3 regions of the Shewanella sp. MF05913 genome follow, and region 1 is predicted to be linked to each of the others. Evidence: predicted binding sites of a transcription regulator. Region 1 holds the regulator's gene; each other region holds the start of a gene.
What was found. Region 1 encodes MetJ, which represses methionine synthesis genes. Its sites were predicted from a motif close to TAGACGTCTAGACGTCTA; they were not measured.

Region 1 (7,310 bases):
ACTCAGCTATTTAGCCGTAGCGTGTTTAACCCCTTTGCGGTTTTTCATGGGGTCGCCATCGTAACCTAGGGCTTTCCAATCTAGGCGCTCGCCTTTGTTATGGCAGTCATTACACTGTAATGCTTTGTCTTTTGGGGTCACCATATGGTTGATACGCCACCACATTTCGGTTTCAACAAAACCGTGTTTACCACTGTATTTAAGACCTTTTTCTACCATGGTTGGGTTTGCTTCCATACCCAGTTTAGCGGCGAGATCCCAGTCAAATTTATCCCAATATCCACCTTCACCGTAAGTTTTTGGTGTGAGTAAAATATTAAGTTCTGTGTCGTAAATTTGCTTACCGGTATGCACTTTAAAAGGGTAAATCTTGGCTTTAGGGTCATTAATATTACCTAATGGATAAGCGAGTTTTACCGTTTTAGTCGGGTCAATTTTATCGCCAGCCATGTAGGCGTCGGCGTTGCCATTAAACCAGGCGTATTGTGGTGGCACATCTTTTTGCCAAATAAAGCTGCCTTTCTTTTTGTTAAAGGTGTGCTTGCCATTTTCATCAGTAGTGTCTTTCAAATCTTGCCCTGCAGCAGACCAGTCCCAACGCATTTTTGTTGGTTCTACTTTGGCAAAAGTGGGAATATGACAGGTTTGGCATGCCACGGTTGCGGTATGGGTGTTGAGTTTTTTGTTTTGATGCGGCGCGTCGTCATGACAATTGACACAACCAATTTTGGTTTCTCCTCCAGGTGAAACGCCCATGGCATTACCACTGATTTGATGTTTTTCAGTCACGTGGCATTCTTGGCATTGAAAGTCATTACCGTCGGTGTCCATGTGTACATCGGTTTCGCGATCTGGATAAGACATTGACGAGTCTAAGTCGCCATGTTTAACCGCATCACCACCGCCGCCGTAAAAATGGCAACTGCCGCAGTTATCGCGTACGGGCGCACCAACATTTTGGGCTACTCTGGCTAAGTCTACTTTACCAAATACTTCACCGGCACCCGCTGGGTCTTTCATGTAAGTCCCTGTGGTGTCGTGACACACTAAGCAGTCCACTTTGGTCATGTCTTTAAAATCGAATGTTGAATCTTTCCAACCATAACCGGCATGGCAACTTGTGCAGCGGGGCTCGTTACCTGAAATCGACACACAAAAGTTGTTAATACTGTTCTTTTTACCACGCTTGACGGTACGTCCTGGTAACTCTTGCTCTAGCTCCCATGTCCAGTGAGAAGATTTCATAAAGTCTTCGGCATGTTCTTTATGGCAGGTTAAGCATTGTGTGGTGACTTCGGGACCATTGGCAAAGGGCCCTTGCAGTGCATCTTTGTGATTAAAGGCAGCCTGAGCACTACTGCTTAACATCAGTAATACTGCCAGTGCTGTGAATGTTTTCATGATATGTGTCCTTACCCCTGAGTTTGTGCTCAGGGGGACCAATGAGAAGTTCAAGTTAGAAATTGATGGTCAGTGATGCATTGATGTCGTAGGCGGTGTCGACTACGGGCAACATTGAGTAAGCATTGCCTGCAATCACATCGTCTACTTTTTGTGGTGCACCCACTGGAGAACCACTGCCTGTGTATTCATAGTCGTAGTACAAACCGGCTAACTTGATAAACATTTTAGGATTAATATCAAAGATATAATAAGCTTCGGCAACATGACCGCGGGTGGCTAATTTACTGCCCATAGGGTCATCTTGTGCTTGGGTGAATGGGCTCCAGTATTTAGAACCATAGTTATATTCAAGGCCAAACTTGCCATATGGTGCTGGAATTTGCATTCCCACATATACGCCATAACCGTCTTTAGTGTCAGAGTCGACGGTTGAGGTTGGCACCATAATGATTTCTGTGCCTGTGCTGTTTAATGCCGCTTCAAATACGGCATCACTTAACATGCCACCAAATAAACCCGCATTGCCTGTCGGTTCAGCACGAGTCCAACCGAGTGAGGCAAACATTTTCATGTCTTCGTCTGATTCATAGGCATAGCCTAGGCCACCTAGGTACATATCACCAATCACACTGCTAGGCTGCACTCGGGTAACAAAGTTAAAGTTTTCAAACTTTTGCATATCTTGATACATGGTTGGCGCAAAAATACTGGCCAATTGTGTTGGGAATGCCATGGTGCCGGTGAAGCCGTCGTTTACATCTTTAGCGCCGAATAAGGTGAACTGTAAAAAGTGGTTGCCGTCATTGATGACGTCGATATTAAATCCACCTAGATGGGTATCTTTGGTGATGATATCGCCAAATAATTCACCGTTACCGTATTGTGATTCAAAGCCCTGGCCGTAGCAGAAACGGACCGTTTGGCCTTCAATGCCGGTAATATCGGTTAAGTCATACCCTAACGTTGCACCGTCGAAGTTAAAGTTAACGAGGTGGCCAGAGGGTGTACCGCCGCGAAGCTCATTTTCACGATAGTGACTTGGAGGCCCGTAAGTTGAAGGACGACGACCAATAGACAGGTATGCGCCGCTGCCATTAATGTCTTTCCAGTTAAAGTAGGCGCGCTCAACTTTTAATTCATCGCCACTGGTACTACCGCTGCTAGTGCCGTCCATGGTGAAGGAATTCCATGAATCAAATACTTTAACGCCTGTTGAGTCGCCCCAACTTTTGTACATAGTAAGACGTCCAGCAAAACTGACGTTATCCCACACTTTTGCATTAAGGTTTAGGCGAAGGCGGGTGGTGTAAAAAATATCATTATCGATATCTTGTTGGGTCTTTTGCCCCAATACCATCGGCATTACGCCTTGCAGCATACCGCTTTGGAATGCTGCGGCTAAATCAGGATTGGCCATCATCATTTGCCCTAAAGGTGAGCTGGCACTGCTTGGGTCGCCAAATTCACCGGCCATTGCTTTAGCGGCAAAGTCAGAAAAGTTGACGTTCATGGCGGGGTTCCAGGTGACATTTTGATAGTGTAATGAATGCACTTTCGTTCTAAAGTCACCGGTAATTTCGATTCTGTCTAATGCGCTATGACGTTCAGTTTTGTCAACGCGTGAGTTTAAGTAATCTAAATCTTCAGATATTTCGGCCAACTGCTTTTCTAGTTCGGCAATTTTTTGTACATCGGTGTCAGTTGCTACGGCTGCACCACTCATAAAGAGCGCGTTAGCAACCAGTATTGAGATAAGTGTTCTCATGATGTTTCTCCCCGTATTTGCCTAATATTGAATCAATTAAGCAAATTTTGGTTGTCAGATTCCCTGAGGCTAAGCCTCATTATTTTTTAATTCGATTCGGTTACTGGCTGATGTTGGCGTTTACTCAGAAACGTTGATCAGCTGGGCTGACTTAGCCGCAGGTTGCTGGCTGGTCTGAGTCGGCAGCATGGTCATACAAAAACTGTTGAATATCTTTTAGTTCTTGTTCAGACAATGCCTCAAAAACGGCAGGTTTTGCTTTGTGTTTGTCGCGCGAGAAGAAGCGATCCCATTGGCTCATGGTTTTGCTCATCGGGGTGAGCTCTTGACCTTCGCTATTGGCACTGTGACAGGCTTTACATTCTTTTTTGTACAGGTGTTTACCTTTTTTAGGGTTGCCGCCATCGGCTGCCATGACCTGGCTACCGAGAGATAATGCAATAGCGACTGCGATACCAACTTTAATATAAGTGTTCATCATGTTTATCCTCTATGGGCTTTTATAGGTTGTGCCTTAGCAATATTGCTGTATTGCTTTGCTGTAAATAATGTTACCTAAAAAGAGGTATTGTTAATTTGAAGTAGATCATATTCATGAGAAAAATCTAATTGAAAAAAAGTTAATTGAAAAAAATCTAATGAACTTGTGTGACGCAGATCTATTGCTAATTTGGCTGGATGCTTGATAGGCGGGTTAGGGTATATTTTGAGATGTAAAAAGAGATCGCTTTTAGGGTTAGTTGGCTAATGCCATCACTGATTTAACCACTAAAACCGTGGCGCTGATGCTGCAGAGCACGAGAGTGGCAAGACGGGTTTTGTTTTTATCGACGTGGTTGATTAACAAACCCGAGACAAGATAGCCGCCAATGACTGACGGTAGCAGCATCAGTGACAACCACAAATGCTTTATTTCTACTAAACCGACCACGGCTAAAATGGCTAACGCAATCAGTGAGCTGAATACAAAAAAGGCTGACAATGCCGCTCTAAATTGGCTAGCATCTTGTCCGGCGAGTAAAATCGCCATCGGTGGGCCACCAATCGCGGCGATGTTGCCAAAAATACCGGAGAATACTCCAGCAATAAATAAGCTTATACGGTTGATGGGGGCGGTAATCTTGTAAACACTCAGAATCACGGCAATGTATACGATAGCCGCAATAATTAAGCCGAGTATGGCTTGTGGGGCAAACAGTAATAATCCTGCACCCACAAATCCACCGGGGATCCGGCCGAGTAAGGCGTATTGCAAGCCATTAAATTGCAGGTGACCGCGTTCTCTGTATAAGGTCATTGCCGAAATGGCAAATCCCATAACAATTATGGGGACAGGGACAAGTTGGGGATTAACAATATACAGCAGAGGGCTTGCGACAACGGCTAACCCAAAGCCAATTAAGCTTTGGGTTAGCGCGCCAAAAAAAACGATAACTGATGCCAGTATCAATGTAGATGGATCGATAAATGACATCATAAGTTCTCTATAAAAATATCACGACTTCTTATTAGGGTCGCTTCAAAGTCTGTTGATTAAGTCTGTGGGTTATTCCATTTCTTCCCACTCAATACCCATCTCATCCATTAACTTTTTCGCTTCACTTGGAATGCTATCCGGTTCATCTTTGGATAAATCACCGTCATGAGGTAATGGTTGGCCTGTGTATGCATGCAAAAATGCCTCGCATAACAGTTCACTGTTGGTCGCATGACGCAGATTATTTATCTGGCGACGGGTACGCTCATCTGTCAGTACTTTTAATACTTTTAAAGGGATAGAAACTGTAATCTTTTTTACTTGTTCATTCTTTTTGCCGTGTTCGGCATATGGGCTGATATATTCGCCATTCCACTCAGTCATTAACTTACCCTTAACGATAAATACGGGGCAGATTTTAACCCCTTACAATCTCTAGTCAAATTATTGCTACTATTTAGTGACGATTGCAAATAGATTTCTTTATGTTTAGACGTCTAAACGTCTAATTTAGGTTGACGTACGCTAACCTCTTAGGTAAATTTGGACGTCTAGACATCTATTTTGTGTGTTTGTGAATTTTTAGGAGTCTTTATGACTAAGTATCAAAGCGCCACATTGGCCGTTCGCCAGGGTATAGAATCAGACACACAACATGGAGCCGTAGTACCACCGATTTATTTATCGACCAATTATTCGTTCGACGGCCATAAAAATCCGCGCGAATTTGACTACAGCCGATCAGGCAATCCTACTCGTTGCATATTAGGTGACGCGCTGGCAAAACTTGAGCAAGGTGCAACCGGAGTGGTGACATGCACAGGTATGGCGGCCATTACATTGGTGACCAGCTTACTCGGCCCTGATGATTTATTAGTGGTTCCGCACGACTGTTATGGTGGCAGTTATCGCTTGTTTACCAATTTGGCTAAAAAAGGCCAATTTAAATTAGTGGTTGTCGACCAAACCGATGCTCAAGCATTGAGCCAAGCCATAGCGCAAAAACCTAAAATGGTGTGGTTAGAAACCCCGTCAAACCCATTACTACGCGTGGTTGATATTGAATCGATTAGCCATGCTTGTCGCGACGTTGGTGCATTAGTTACGGTAGATAACACCTTTTTATCACCCATTTTACAGCAACCTTTATTGTTAGGTGCTGATATCGTTATTCACTCAACCACTAAATACATTAACGGCCATAGTGATGTGGTTGGCGGCGCTGTGGTGGCTAAAGATCCTGAATTAGGTGAGCTACTACATTGGTGGTCAAACACCCTTGGGTTAACCGGCTCTGCGTTTGACAGTTACTTAACCTTACGCGGTTTACGCACACTAGCAGTGCGAATTCGAGAGCATCAACGTAATGCACAAAAGATTGTGGAACTGCTTAATGCCAGCGACGTGGTTGCTAAAGTGTACTATCCCGGTTTAAAAGACCATCCAGGTCACGAAATTGCGGCAAAACAACAACAAGGCTTTGGTGCTATGTTAAGTTTTGAATTGCAAGGTGGCGAGGCAGAAGTGGTGGCATTTTTAAATGCGCTGACATTGTTCAGTGTTGCTGAAAGTTTAGGCGGAGTGGAAAGTTTAGTCGCCGTTCCGGCCACGATGACCCACAGAGCAATGGATGCAGAAGCACGCCAAGAGGCTGGTATTAAAGACACTTTATTGAGACTATCTGTCGGCATTGAAGATGCTGAAGATTTGGTTGCTGATATTAAAGCCGGTTTAGCCGCAGTTGCAGCAATTAAATAGCCTGAACTTGGGTAAAATTAGCTTAATTTACGTTTATGTTAGCTGTAGTTTTCGTTAAATAAAGTAAAATAGCAGTCGCAATAAAAAAAGTCGTAGTTGTTTAAGGAGTGCGTAATGGCGCGAGGTCATTTACATAAGTTTGGTGGTTCTAGTTTAGCGGATGCTGATTGCTATCGTCGTGTTGCCCATATTTTACTGACTCATGGTAACAGTGATGATCTTGTGGTGGTGTCTGCTGCCGGTAAAACCACTAACTTCTTATATAAATTACTCAGTTTGCGCGACAGCGGTCAACTTTGGCAAGAAGAGCTGCAAGTGCTCATTAGTTATCAGCAAACCTTAATTGAGCAACTATTGTCAAACGAGCAGGCGCGTGATTTGCGTGAGCGCTTGTCTACCGACAGAGCGCAATTAGTTAGCTTGTTGTCTTTAGAGCAGCACAACGATTATCAGTTAAACCAGGTTGTGAGTTTTGGTGAACGCTGGTCTGCACGCTTAATGGCAGCATTACTGCGCGAAACTGGCGTGGCTGCAACGCATGTTGATGCCTGTTCTATTTTGGTTGCCGACGAAGGATCAGTGCCTAATATTTTAGTGCAAGAGTCGCGCGACAAGGTGCAAGCTTTGTTGGCTTTGCATCCGCAAGAGCGTTTAGTGATTACCGGTTTTATTTGTGCTAACCGCCATGGTGATACCTTATTGCTGGGCCGTAATGGTTCTGACTTTAGCGCCACGCTAATAGCTAGCCTGGCTGACATTGAACGTGTCACCATTTGGACTGATGTTGAAGGGGTGTTTAACGCTGACCCTAACAAAATTAATGATGCCAAATTGCTTAAAAGCATGTCTTTAGCAGAAGCTGATCGCCTTGCGCGTTTAGGCTCGCCTGTTTTGCACTCACGTACT
Region 2 (7,310 bases), on a different contig from region 1:
AGATGACGACTAGGTTTACAAATCCTAATGCTCATCTCTCAAGTAACCGGCTTAGCGCCTATTACTAAAATATTTGACCTTATTGGTCGGGTTGCTTTGCTTGGATCATCGCTAAGCTCGTATCGAGCATGCGGTTCGCAAAGCCCCACTCGTTATCGCACCATAAAAGTAATTTGACTAAATGCCCAGCGCTTACACGTGTTTGGGTACCATCAACAATACTTGAGCGTGGATCGTGGTTAAAGTCGCACGACACCAACGGCTCGTCAGTATAACCTAAAATACCATTAAAACTGCCGTTTGACGCACGTTGCAGCACACTGTTAATTTGCTCAATATTGACTTTTTTCTCTAACGTGACTGACAGGTCGATCGCGGTCACATTGATGGTTGGCACTCGAACAGATATGGCCTCAAACTTATCTTTCATGTGCGGCAAAATACGTTCAATGCCTCGCGCTAATTTTGTGTCTACCGGAATAATAGATTGGCCCGCTGCGCGCGTTCGACGTAAATCATCATGATAGGCGTCAATCACTTGTTGGTCGTTCATTGCTGAGTGAATGGTAGTAATGGCACCACTTTTGACTTCAAAATGCCTGTCTAACACATCAATAACCGGCACAATACAATTGGTTGTACATGACGCATTAGAAATAATGGTGTGCTCAGGGCGCAATAAATCATGATTAACACCGTATACGATGGTGCCATCAACATCGGCTGACGATGGGTGACTAATCAACACTTGTTTGGCGCCCGCATGAATATGCGCTTCGCACGCTTGGCGTTCAATTAAACTGCCTGTCGCTTCATACACAATATCGATATCGAGCTCTGCCCAGGGCAATAAATTGGCATCTGCTTGATTGAGTAATTGAATGCTGTCATCGCCAATCAGTAACTTATCGCCATCGAGTTTAACGGCATACTGAAAACGACCATGAGTGGTGTCATATTGAGTGAGATGACAAATAGCCTCAGGCTTGGCGAGCTCATTAATGGCCACTATCTGAATTTGCTGACGTTTTCCAGACTCGTACAATGCACGAAGAATTGAGCGGCCAATCCGGCCATAACCATTAATTGCAACTCGAATCATTTAGGGTCCAGAGTAATTAATCAACGCACAAATGGGGTTACGCATAAGTAACAATCCACTAAGCGATTGATTTATTTTATCAAATTACGTGAAATTGCAGGCATAAAAAAACGACCTACAATTGCATTGCAGGTCGTCATTATACAGATTAAACACTTAATAGATAAGTGTTTAATGGCACGCTATTATCCTAAAGACTGGACAGTTTTTACTACATTATCAACAGTGAAGCCGAAATGCTTAAGTAAGTCACCGCCTGGCGCTGATTCACCAAAGGTGGTCATGCCCACTACGCCGCCGTCAAAACCAATGTACTTGTACCAAAAATCAGCATGCGCAGCTTCAATTGCTACACGCTTAGTGACTGCTTTTGGTAGCACTGATTCTTTATATGCCGCATCTTGCTTATCAAATTCAGTCGTTGATGGCATAGAAACCACACGCACTTTTTGACCTAGCTTAGTTAACTCTGCAGCAGAATCCATGGCTAATTGCACTTCACTGCCGGTCGCAATCAAAATCACATCAGCAGTGCCTTGACAATCAGACAGTACATAACCCCCTTTAGCCACGTTAGCTAATTGCTCAGCGGTACGCGCTTGGGCTTTAAGACCCTGACGGCTAAAGATTAATGATGTAGGTGCATCACGGCGTTCAATGGCCGCTTTCCAAGATACAGCAGTTTCCGCAGCATCACATGGACGCCATACTGCCATATTAGGCGTTAAACGTAAGTTAGCTAATTGCTCAACCGGTTGGTGAGTAGGGCCATCTTCGCCTTGACCAATAGAGTCATGGGTATAAACGAAAATGTTTTGAATGCCCATTAATGCTGACATACGTACTGCGTTACGTGCGTACTCCATGAACATCATGAAAGTTGCGCCATAGTTAATAAAACCACCATGTAACGACGCGCCGTTCATAATACCGCTCATACCGAATTCACGAACACCATAATAGATGTAGTTACCGGCAGGATCGTCTTGAATACCTTTTGAACCAGACCAAAGCGTTAAGTTTGAACCCGCTAAGTCTGCGCTACCACCAAGTAATTCAGGCAACATAGCACCAAAGAAACCAATGGCATTTTGAGACGCTTTACGGCTAGCAATACCTTCAGCTTTATCTTGGCTTTCTTGGATAAACGCTTGTGCTTTAGCTTCGAAATCTGCAGGTAAATCGCCTTTTAATACACGACGATCATATTCAGCAGCTAATTCTGGGAACGCAGCTTGGTACGCAGCAAACTTATCATTCCATAATGATTCGTTAGCCACACCTTTTTGCTTAGCATCCCAACCAGCATACACGTCAGACGGAATATCAAACGGCGCATGTGGCCAGTTTAAGAATTCACGTGCGGCTGCAATTTCAGCATCACCTAGTGGCGCGCCGTGACAGTCATGGCTGCCAGACTTGTTTGGCGAACCAAAACCAATAATGGTTTTGCAGCAAATCATAGATGGCTTATCTGTTACAGACTTAGCTTCTTCAATTGCGGCACGGATAGCATCAGGATTATGACCATCAACACCCGCAATAACATGCCAGCCGTAAGCTTCAAAACGCTTAGGGGTATCGTCAGTAAACCAACCTTCAACATGACCATCGATAGAAATACCGTTGTCATCCCAAAATGCCACTAACTTACCAAGGCCTAAGGTACCGGCTAATGAACTGGCTTCGTGAGAAATACCTTCCATTAAACAACCGTCACCTAAGAAACAATAAGTGTAGTGGTCAACAATATCGTGACCAGGACGGTTAAACTGTGCGGCTAGGGTTTTTTCCGCAATCGCCATACCCACTGCGTTACTGATACCCGCACCTAAAGGACCCGTTGTGGTTTCAACACCAGGGGTATAACCATATTCAGGATGACCAGGTGTTTTAGAATGCAACTGACGGAATTGCTTTAGCTCTTCGATAGGCAATTCATAACCAGATAAATGCAGTAAAGAGTAGATAAGCATAGAGCCATGACCGTTTGACAGAACAAAACGATCGCGATCGACCCAGTTAGGATTAGTTGGATTGTGCTTTAGAAAATCATTCCATAGCACTTCGGCGATATCAGCCATCCCCATTGGGGCACCTGGATGACCAGAATTGGCTTTTTGAACCGCATCCATACTTAGGGCGCGAATAGCGTTAGCGAGTACTTTACGAGATGACATGCTCTCTCCTGCTTGTTTGTAAGGTCTAACGGGCAATTGTGAAGCCATATTTTCCCCTACAAGGCGATGTGACGCAAATTAAAATTTCTCTCATTACATTTTTTGTCGCTAATAAACCATATTTTTGACCACTACAGGTCTCAAAACAGCTCAACTTTATACACCACCTCTCAAAAGTAAAAACCAATCTGAGACATTGATGTTCTGAGTAATTATTTATTGACAGTCAAGCTAAAAAGCAACTCAACATCAGTAAAAAAACATATTACAACTTCAGCTAATACCCAATAACCAACCTTAACATTGTTCAATTAATGACACCAAAGTGATTAAAACAGAACAAAATAAAACTTCAAAAACCTTTTTAATCAGAAAGTTAATTAACCTCAAAGCTAAACACTCTCCTTGTAAATAAAAAATATTCATGCACCACTGCACAATTCTCCAGTTAAATTCGTATTAGGGGGTGTTATCGATTTCGATTTCGACTAAAATAGACGTCTAGACGTATATTCAAATGCAACCAACGAGATTCTCCTATTATGGCAAAGCACTTGTTTACCTCTGAGTCAGTCTCAGAAGGTCATCCAGATAAAATCGCCGATCAGATTTCTGATGCGGTATTAGACGCAATACTTGAGCAAGATCCTAAAGCTCGTGTTGCGTGCGAAACATATGTTAAAACAGGCATGGTATTAGTCGGTGGTGAAGTCACCACTTCTGCTTGGGTCGATATTGAAGAGATTACCCGTAAAACGGTACGCGAAATCGGTTATACCAATTCAGATATGGGTTTTGATGCCGATTCATGTGCAGTTTTAAATGCTATTGGCAAACAGTCTCCGGACATCAACCAAGGTGTTGACCGTTCAGATCCTGCAGAGCAAGGCGCGGGCGACCAAGGGTTAATGTTTGGTTATGCCAGCAATGAAACCGACGTATTAATGCCAGCACCAATTACTTATGCCCACAAATTAGTGAAGCGTCAGTCTGAAGTTCGTAAAGACGGCACCTTGCCGTGGTTACGCCCTGATGCAAAAAGCCAGGTGACTTTTGCATACGACGACGGCAAAATTATTGGTATTGATGCAATCGTACTGTCAACTCAACACCGTGAAGATGTTACCCAAGCTGACTTGATTGAAGCCGTAATGGAAACCATTATTAAGCCGGTATTACCTGCACAGTGGTTAAATAAAGACACTAAATACTTTATTAACCCAACCGGTCGTTTTGTCATTGGCGGCCCAGTGGGTGATTGTGGTTTAACAGGTCGTAAGATCATTGTTGACACATACGGCGGTATGGCGCGTCACGGTGGTGGTGCTTTCTCTGGTAAAGACCCATCAAAAGTAGACCGTAGCGCAGCTTATGCGGCACGTTATGTTGCTAAAAACATTGTTGCTGCCGGTCTTGCTGATCGCTGTGAGCTTCAAGTGTCTTATGCAATTGGTGTTGCAGAACCTACTTCAATCAGTATCGAAACATTCGGTACTGGTAAAGTGTCTGAAGAAGTATTGATTAAGTTAGTGCGTCAACACTTCGAACTACGTCCATATGGCTTAACCGCGATGTTAGATTTGGCGCGCCCAATCTACCAACAAACGGCAGCTTATGGTCACTTTGGTCGCGATATTTTCCCATGGGAAGCGACAGACAAAGCTGAAGCATTACGTGCTGACGCCGGTTTATAATTAACCGAGCTGTCCAGCCCACACAAAACCGCCGCATGGCGGTTTTTTGTTAATATTAGAAAAATAAACATTATGATAAACATCCGCTGGGTAGAGACTAACTTACCCACTCAATATGAGCATTGCGCTGCATCGTTGCAGCAAATAAAGCAGTGGTCAGCAATTAAGTTGTTTTATCGCCAACATATGGCTTATTCCAGAGTATCGAGCAAAGAGTCTGTTGCGGTTATTTATCAAGAGGATGTTAAAGCACGCGATACGGCTAATCCGCAAGCGTTGCCACACAATGAGGTAAATTCAACTATCACCTCTGGTCGTGAAGGTTTGGAGTCTCGCGAAATCATTGCTGCTGTAAGAATTAAACATGTTGGTCAATATCAGCTGATCAGCGGCTTATTAGTGGCGCCGCACCTGCGGGGTAAAAAACTAGCGACTCAACTACTTCAATTTATTGCGCCCACATTAATACCGCAAAAGTGCTTCCTTTTTACCGATATCAGCTTGCAGGCGTTATATCAGCAACAACAATTTCAGTGGTTACAACCCGCTCATATAGCTCAAGTTCCTGCAGAGATAATGCAACTGTATCAGCGTTATCACAGTGAAAGCAGGCCGCTTATTATTATGCAGCTATCGTGAAACGGTAAACATGATGAGCATATAGCAGACGTTAGCAGTGATCAAAATGGGCACTTTCAACACACATAAACCCAACTTGTTGCATCGTCATTACAGGGATATTTAGACTCGTTAATGATGTCATTTCAATTCGTTCAATCTCAGTAAACAACACAATAGAAGCACAATAGGAGTTGGTTAACCCGCAAAATAGCCATGCATCATGCCAACGCACAAAATACCCTGTCTCCATTGAAGTATTGACAGGCGATATTGACATCTTAGCTTCAACGCATTGATAGGGTTCATTAATCTCAGACAACACTGCAACAACCAGCTTCATGTTATCAAAGGCCGACAGCGTCAGCACCAAATACGGTTCAAAAAGTGCGTTAAAACGAGTTGTCATCGGTGACCCTCTGCGGCATTGATTTAAGCAGCCGTGACACCGCACACGGCCACTGTATGGAACAACCGCTTACTTTTGTGTTTCAGTGATCAGCAATTGATAATCACGCTGCTCAAAACTAAAGCCTTCTAATATCTGCATAGCCGCTTTATTTTGGTGCGCAGCGAGTGAACGAGCATTATCGGCGGCAATATAGGTCACCATAAACGGATAACGGTCTTTTAAAAGCAATTTAAGTTCGTTAACCATCGCCTCAAATATACCATTACCTCGATATGATTTATTAATCCAAACTGGCCCATATTGGCAGGTATTGGTGGTCGATAAAGGACGTCCTTCAAAATCAGCAAATTTAATTCGTTGAATAATATTACGATACAATGGCTGAGAAGAAACAAAGACCCATTTCGCGGCAACAACATAACCGATAATGTCGCCTTGTTGTTCGGCAACCACTATCCAGTGCTGAATAATTAATTGCTTAACTTCGCTAATGGTTAACGAATGAGCATGTAAAATGCCGTTAGGGGTGGTTAGTTCGTCATCAACATGGGCACGTTCTAAGTGCGCGATGGCTTTGGCGTCGGTTAATACAGCTTTACGGACGATGAATGACAATGGTTATTCCTTTGAATTGAAAGAAGAAGGTTGTTTTTGTGCCCACTCGATAACCAGTGCAACAGGTAACGGCGACATAATTAACGTGCCAATCCCAATGAGCAAGGCAATCACTAACATGCCGCTCACTTGCTGGCCAAACTCTGTCTGCAGGTATAAATACACACCCACCAGCAACATAGCGATGCCAATAAAGTGTAAAATTTTGAGTAGTTTGATCATATGGTGTACCCGTAAACAGGTTAAATTATGTTAATTAAACCAATAATTAGGTCATTATCCCCCTAAATGCGCTGAACAAATAGTAGAATAATGGCTTTTGTTATTTTAGGAACATTAACAACATGATAAAGCCTATTCTTACTGCCGCCGTTTTACTTTTTGGCCTCAGTGCTTGTCAAAACCCACCATTACAACTCTCAAGCGATCAACTCATTGGCACATGGCATGTCGAAACTGTTCTCGATACGCCTGCTATTTACCACAGCCCAGCCAATATCGTGTTTGCTCAAGACGGACAACTCACTGGTAACAATAGCTGTAATCAATTTTTTGGCCAATATACTCAACAAGGTAATCTGTTACAGCTCACCACCGCTGGCGCCACGATGAAAGCATGTATCGATTCATTAATGGCGCAAGAAGCCGACTTAATGCAAGCAATATCATTGGTACAGCATGCAGGTTTT
Region 3 (7,310 bases), on a different contig from region 1:
CGATAGTTGAACCTTATCGCCAATGTCGAGATGATATTTTATCGATAAGGGCTCACTTATCATGATGCTATGACCTGCAGTAAACGTCGGCCAAAAGTCATCAGCGGTTGTCTTGAATACTGTGGTGTCAGTTAACGATATATGGTCGCGACTCACCAGGTTAATAGGGATGAGTGTTTGCGGTGTTTCGGCACGATTTAGATTGCTGTCAACGGTCCATTGCTCATATACCGCATCAACCTTTGGATCGTTAGCTAATAGTAAAATCAATGTATCGATTTGATTCGGATTAGGCCGAATATACAAATCAGCATGCAGGCGTGCATCGAGCCATTTTTTTAAGGTAATTTCAAAACTACCCACTAAAGTATTCATGGCGATATTGGCACACAACGCCAGTAAAATGGCCATCATGGCGAGGGCAAGCGGTGCGATAATCTCTTTGGTTTCGGCAATCACATATTGCCATAAACCTTTAGGCATGGCTGGCGTGAGTAAATTCACTACCCAATGTAGGCATTGCGGCAGCAGCAATGGAATGGCCACCACCAACATACCTAATAATACCAGACTATGACGATATTGTTCAGTAAAGGCGAAAGCCACGGTACACAGCAATAACAACAAAACCGCGATGATAAACTGGCGTCGGTGGATGATATTAAATTGTTTATTTTGCGGTTGTTTTTGCGCTCCTTGCGCAAGCGGTGTATTTATCAAGCTGATGAGCATTGGAATGCAGGCTGCAAACGCGGCCGATAACGTCAGAATGAGTGCTTGGGCAAACCACTGCCACTGCCAATTCCCGGGTAATAATTTTGCGCCGTATAACTGCTCTAACGTAAGCGCTACCATAGGCTGCAACCATTGTGACAGTTGCAAACCCACAATAAAGCCTAATACACAGCCAATAAAAACCAAGGTAATAATTTCAATACTTAGGGCTAGCATCACGCTGCGGCGATCGAGTCCTTGTTGCATAATTTGCACTAACAATTTTTGACGTTTCATTAAGCTGTAACGCACGCCGTTATAGGCAATAAATAAACCGACAACAAACGCGAGCATGCTCATGGCATCAAGGTTTAAATGAAAACTTGCCGTTAAAGCGTTGAGTGATTCACCTTCGCTGGTTTTGGTTGAAAAGTGCAGTGTAGTGGTGTCGAACCCTGCTTGAGTCAGTGTTTGATTGAGGCGGGCAATAAGCTGGTTATCGGTTTCTGTTTTATCGGCGCTAAATACGGCAATATAACTCAGCTTTCCTTGCATATTGAGCAATGGTTGCGCGAGTGAAATATCGGCGAGTAGGGCAGAGCCTAATCCCCACTGATCATCAATCGTAATGATGTCTAAAGGCATATTATTTAGCGTAATGCTTTGCGATTGATTGGTCACCTTGCTGATGCGATCGCGCTGGCTGGCAGACATTAACACTTTAGCTTGGCCCGACAATAATTCGGCAAGGGGAATATTAGCTGAGGCCACTGATGTGTTTGCTTGCTCATCTTGGGCTATGCCGCTGCTTATTGCGGCAATAATATCGCTACTATTGACTCGCCATAATCTGCCTTGCTCATCTGTTGCTATGCCTTCAATACTTGCAATCGTGTCAAAGCCAGCATTGGCTAGCGTAAAATAAATCGATTCATCAATACTGTCTTGTGTGAGGTGGCTAATGGATAAACGGGCTTGTTTGCTAAGCAGTTCTGACACATTGCCATAACTTTGCTTGGCATTTTCGTTGGTGGCGTATACTCCAATCAGTAACGTCACTGCCAACATTATGCCGAGTAAAATCGCGCTGGCTTGTAATGGCGCATGGCGATAATGGCTAGCAAATAAGCGTAGGCATAGTATTAAACGGCTGGTGGCAGACGACTGGGACGTCATGGGCTTACCCCTGCAGCTTATTATCGATAGGGTTGACGACAATTTGCTGGTTTTCAACGTGCCAGCGATGCTGCATAAATTGTGCACATTCTTCACTGTGAGTAACCATTAAAATACAGCAATTAGCCTGTTGTGCGAGCTCGGTGAGTAATTGCATAACCTGCATGCCCGCGTGTTGGTCAAGGTTGCCGGTGGGTTCGTCGGCTAAGATTAGTTGCGGTTTATGGGCTAAAGCACGTGCAATAGCGACTCGTTGTTGTTGTCCACCAGAGAGGTTTTCTACACTACGGTCTAACAGTGGTGTGAGTCCCAGTTGATGACATAATTCATCACACCATGGGCTCCAACTTAATTGATTTAATGCCAATGAAAATTGAATGTTGTCGCGAACATTAAGAGGCGTAAGTAAGTTAAATTGCTGAAATATCACCCCAAGAGATTGACGTCGGTATTGGCTCCATTGCTTGTCTTGCCATTGGTTTACCGAGCACATCCTGTTGTTTTGACTAATGAGCATGTCGCCGCTATCGATAGTTTCAAAGCCACCAATAATGTTCAATAACGTGCTTTTACCACTGCCACTTGGGCCAGTGAGGGCAATCGTTTGCCCTTGCTCTAATGTTAAGCTGACCTGCTGCAACACACAATGGAATGACTCACCATCGCGAAATCCTTTGCTGATGTTGTCTAAGGTGACAATGCTGGTCATAGTCGCTCCATAACGAATGAGTTAAATCAAACTGTCACATTAACATCACCATAGTGACAGCTTGTTAACGTAATCATAATAACAACAATATACGTCAAATATTGCGTGAGTGTTCAAAAATAAAAAAGCGAACCTAGGGTTCGCTTTAATAATTAACTCTCTGATTTAATTAAGCATCGACTAATGAATAAGGTAATTCAATAATGGTCAATTGCGAGCTTTCATCGTCAGCGATACGCAGCTGCGCATTATTTTCGGTATCGTTGGGCAATACGGCAGTAAGAAGGACTTTATCGCCTTGTTGAACACACTCAATAATATTGCCCCCACGGCGGAAACCATCTTCTAAGGCGATTTCTAATTGGGTGTCAGTATTAATGGTTTGGCTGGTGGTGCCTGACAATATGTACAGAGCGCGTTTGTTGCCACCGCGATATTTCATTCTGGCGATAGTTTCTTGGCCCATGTAGCAGCCTTTGTTAAAGCTGATGCCATCAATGGCTTGTAAGTTACACATTTGTGCAACGTATTGGCCTGAATGGCTTGCATCAATATTAGGGTAACCTGCTTTGATTTCTAATGCCTGCCACGCGCTAGCATCCACTAATGTTTGTTGTGATGCATTGATTAACGCAGCCGCTTTTTCATCAGTAATAATCACAATGAAACGCTCGCCATCACGCAGTACCGCACCGCCGTCTACTATGGTTAAAGCCGCAGTGATATCGCCAAATTGTTGCGTTATAAATACCTGTGCTTCGCTGCCTGCCACGCCAATCATTTGATATTGGTTGCTGACATCGGCGAGCTCAGCTTTACTGAATACCGCGTATTTTTTGAGTTGCGGTAAATCAAGTTCAAGAGTCGATGTCGGCATTAACATAAACAAGCTGTCTGCAATGGCAAATGTACGGAAACTGGCTAACATTTTACCTTTAGGATCGCAGTGAGCGCCCCATTTCCATTGATCAGCGGTTAACGAAGTAATGTCGGTTGTCACCTGGCCATGAATAAAGCTGCGACCTTGTTCTCCAGTGACTTCGATTAATCCCATGTGAGACAAACGCGATAACATTAATGCTGGAGAGGTGGCAATGAAATCCCAATCGGGTTGGCTTGCTGAAATGGTCATAACGATCCCTAACGAAAGAATAAGACGATATGTGTTGAAGTGTAACGGATTAATATCATACTCAACAGAGGGCAGAGGTTTAAAGCTAATAAAAAAAAGCTACCTTGTGGGCAAGGTAGCTTTTATGGGCAGTTAGCCATTCACGAATGAGTTATGAGCTGATTAAAACAATACGCGAGCACGAATCGTGCCTTCAATTGATTTAAGTTCAACTAAGGCTTCTTCAGCTTGATCTGAGTCGACTTCCATTACCACGTAACCGATTTCAGCGGTGGTTTGTAAGTACTGAGCAGCAATGTTGATGCCTTTTTCAGAAAACGCCTGGTTGATTTTAATCAACACGCCAGGACGGTTTTGGTGAATATGCAATAAGCGCGAGGTACCACGGTGTTGTGCAAGAGACACTTCAGGGAAGTTAACTGCAGACAAGGTTGAACCGTTATCTGAGTATTTAACTAACTTACCCGCGACTTCAATACCAATGTTTTCTTGTGCTTCAGCGGTACTACCACCAATATGCGGTGTCAGTAACACATTGTCTAAACCACGTAATGGCGACACAAATTCATCGTCATTTGATTTTGGTTCAACAGGGAATACGTCAATCGCTGCACCGGCTAAATACTCTGAAGTTAACGCTTGCGCGAGATCGTCAATTTCTACCACAGTGCCGCGAGATGCGTTGATAAAGAAGCTGCCTTGACGCATTTTGGCAAACTCAGCTTTAGCAAACATATTCTTGGTTTGAGGCGTTTCAGGTACGTGTAAGCTCACAACATCGGCTTGGGCGAGTAATTCGTCCATTGAATGAATTTGTGACGCGTTACCCAGTGGCAATTTATCTTCGATATCAAAGAAAATCACTCTCATGCCTAAGGTTTCAGCCAAAATGCCCAGCTGCGTACCAATATGACCGTAACCAATCACACCTAAGGTTTTACCGCGTACTTCAACACTGCCGTTGGCGCTCTTTAACCAACCACCACGGTGTGAAATAGCATTACGTTGTGGAATGCCACGCATTAGCATAATAATTTCGCCAATGACTAATTCGGCTACGCTACGCGTATTGGAAAACGGTGCGTTGAAAACCGGGATACCCAGTTGTTCAGCGGTAGATAAGTCCACCTGGTTAGTGCCGATACAAAAACAGCCAATAGCGACTAGCTTTTCTGCATGGTGTAACACTTCTGCAGTGAGTTGAGTGCGCGAACGCAATCCAACAAAGTGAGCATCTTTAATGGAGGCGAGTAACGCCTCTTCGCCGAGTGAGGCTTTGTGATATTCAATATTGGTATAACCTGCACGTTCCAGTACATCAACCGCAGTTTGGTGGACGCCTTCCAACAGCAGGATTTTAATTTTATCCTTGTCAAGCGAGTGTTTCGCCATGATATGGGTACCCTCTCATCATTAAATGGTGCTTATGCTAATACATAGACTATTAGTGTTAATGCATGTACTTATAGTTGTGATATAAATGCGGACTTCCAACGCCATCCCAAAGTAGCACTTTTTTTATGGCTTGTGGAGGGCTAGATGGCTAAAGTAATATTTTAAATTTAGAACAATATCGCAGATGAGGAAATTAGGATGAAAATGCGCGTAATATGGATAGCGATTTACCTGTTGGTATTGTTGTGGTCGGTGAGCGACCCCAAAGATATGTTTACATGGTGGCTAGAAGCCATCCCCGCCTTAATTGCCTTACCTATACTCTTTTTTAGTCGTAAACGTTTTCCGCTAACGTCTTTAGCTTATTGGCTTATTTTAGTTCATTGTTGTGTATTACTGGTTGGCGCAAGATTCACTTATGCAGAAGTCCCTTGGTTTGACTGGCTAGCGCAGGTCATGGGGAGCGAGCGTAACAACTACGATAAAGTGGGGCACTTTGCCCAAGGCTTTATTCCGGTTATTTTGGCGCGTGAGATATTTATTCGTAAGCAGGTGATGCAAATTGGTGCCTGGTGCCAATTTTTAGCGGTGTGTTTCGTACTGGCATTTTCGGCTTTTTATGAACTGATTGAGTGGTGGGTTGCCGCGGCAACAGGCGAAAATGCCGAGGCGTTTTTAGGCACTCAAGGTTATGTGTGGGACACCCAGTCCGATATGTTTTTAGCCTTAATCGGTGGCATTGTTGCGTTGTTAGTGTTGACGCCAGTGCACAATAAACAAATAAAGCACATTATGGCGCAAAGCCAGCCCGTAAATTGAGCGAACTGTCGCAAGGCGGTTGATGTTATTACGACATAACCGCTGCTATTGTTAGCTTTTGGTAGTGTAAAACGGTAACGAATGTCAGTCTAACGAACTATTAATACTTTAGGTTGACATAATAGTCCTTTGTACTAACAAAAATTAGCTATTATTAGTGTATAACACAAGAGGCTTAGCCATTGAGCTTCTGCCTGTATTGCCAACCTAACCAAGCGTATAGAGTTGCTAGAGGTCACTAATCTGTTGTGATGATGATTTTAGTGTTATTGCTCTAAAGTATTAAATGTAAAACAGATTGTTTGCTTTCCTAAGTCTTAATGCTAGTCAATGCGTTTCTTTTACGTATAGAATGGTGCTTAGGATGTGCTCATGTATCAATGAGCAAAAATTAGCTTTTCAGGGAGAAGAGTGATGAGTTCTAATATCGATGAGTTGGTGTTTTTACATCAAATCGCAGCACCATGTCATTTGGCTATTTTAGCTGAATCAATCGGCTTGAAAACCCGTATTGTCAAGCATGCGGCCGAGCTTGAACTTGATAAAAATGCCAATAACTTTTATCTCATTTCACAAAAAGGTGCAGCACTAGACGCAAAAGGTATTCCTTTACTTGCGTCGCGTTTAGTTAATCATGTCCCTGTTGCATTATACCAAGTCGAACGCGGGTCATTAGACCAAGAGTCTGCATTATTACTGGGCGTACGTGGGCTATTGTATAGCGATCAACGTATGGACTTGATGTTAACTGGGCTCAGAAAAATGGTGTCTGATGAATTGTGGTACGACAGACCACTGATTAGTAAAATATTCAGACGTCTTGTAAAGCAACTCGACACCAATACCGAATTGCCAGAAGAAACCGAAGCCATGATGCAACGACTCACTAATCGTGAGCGGACGATCATCCAGCTGGTGTCGAGTGGTGCGCGTAATAAAGAAATCGCTCAGCGGTTATGCATAAGCGAACATACGGTAAAGGCGCATGTGTCATCTATTTTTAGGAAGACAGAGTCGCGTAATCGTGTCGAATTACTGCGATGGGCGCAAACCTATCAAAGTCATTGTGAGTTAGTAAGTTAGATAACATTGTCACATTGACTGGCATGGAATTGGTATAAGGAGCTTCGGCTCCTTTTTTGTATTTTGGGTGTTTTTCTTTGAATTATTTATACTCAAGTGTCAGAGTAAACAGAGAAAAGCACAATGATAAAACTGAAATGAAAAAGTAGACTCTTGAAGTCGACTGAATCGATAACAATAAAAATGGACTGTAATTATGAGTATTTGGTTTAGCAACGTTACCCTTGAAGATTGCGCTCGCTTAGATGCTGGGATGCAGGGTAAAGGTACATTAATGCAAAC

Region 2: the regulator MetJ is predicted to act here: its motif matches at 3,777-3,794, upstream of metK (methionine adenosyltransferase).
Region 3: the regulator MetJ is predicted to act here: its motif matches at 5,260-5,277, upstream of serA (phosphoglycerate dehydrogenase).

The regions. Positions count from the first base shown of each region.
Region 1 is NZ_JCAYNT010000005.1:77,291-84,600, reverse strand. Features, by position in the region: gene AC19MV_RS08790 (tetrathionate reductase family octaheme c-type cytochrome) at 7-1,401, opposite strand; gene AC19MV_RS08785 (DUF3373 domain-containing protein) at 1,457-3,169, opposite strand; gene AC19MV_RS08780 (c-type cytochrome) at 3,321-3,650, opposite strand; gene AC19MV_RS08775 (sulfite exporter TauE/SafE family protein) at 3,906-4,646, opposite strand; gene metJ (met regulon transcriptional regulator MetJ) at 4,716-5,030, opposite strand; gene metB (cystathionine gamma-synthase) at 5,241-6,404, shown strand; gene AC19MV_RS08760 (bifunctional aspartate kinase/homoserine dehydrogenase II) at 6,519-7,310, shown strand, end outside.
Region 2 is NZ_JCAYNT010000014.1:92,051-99,360, reverse strand. Features, by position in the region: gene epd (erythrose-4-phosphate dehydrogenase) at 80-1,102, opposite strand; gene tkt (transketolase) at 1,288-3,282, opposite strand; gene metK (methionine adenosyltransferase) at 3,825-4,976, shown strand; gene AC19MV_RS15805 (GNAT family N-acetyltransferase) at 5,049-5,615, shown strand; gene AC19MV_RS15800 (hypothetical protein) at 5,647-6,003, opposite strand; gene AC19MV_RS15795 (GNAT family N-acetyltransferase) at 6,073-6,621, opposite strand; gene AC19MV_RS15790 (hypothetical protein) at 6,625-6,843, opposite strand; gene AC19MV_RS15785 (META domain-containing protein) at 6,966-7,310, shown strand, end outside.
Region 3 is NZ_JCAYNT010000006.1:57,795-65,104, reverse strand. Features, by position in the region: gene AC19MV_RS09770 (ABC transporter permease) at 1-1,890, opposite strand, end outside; gene AC19MV_RS09765 (ABC transporter ATP-binding protein) at 1,895-2,599, opposite strand; gene ygfZ (tRNA-modifying protein YgfZ) at 2,769-3,731, opposite strand; gene serA (phosphoglycerate dehydrogenase) at 3,894-5,123, opposite strand; gene AC19MV_RS09750 (DUF2238 domain-containing protein) at 5,325-5,945, shown strand; gene AC19MV_RS09745 (helix-turn-helix transcriptional regulator) at 6,360-7,028, shown strand; gene AC19MV_RS09740 (PaaI family thioesterase) at 7,225-7,310, shown strand, end outside.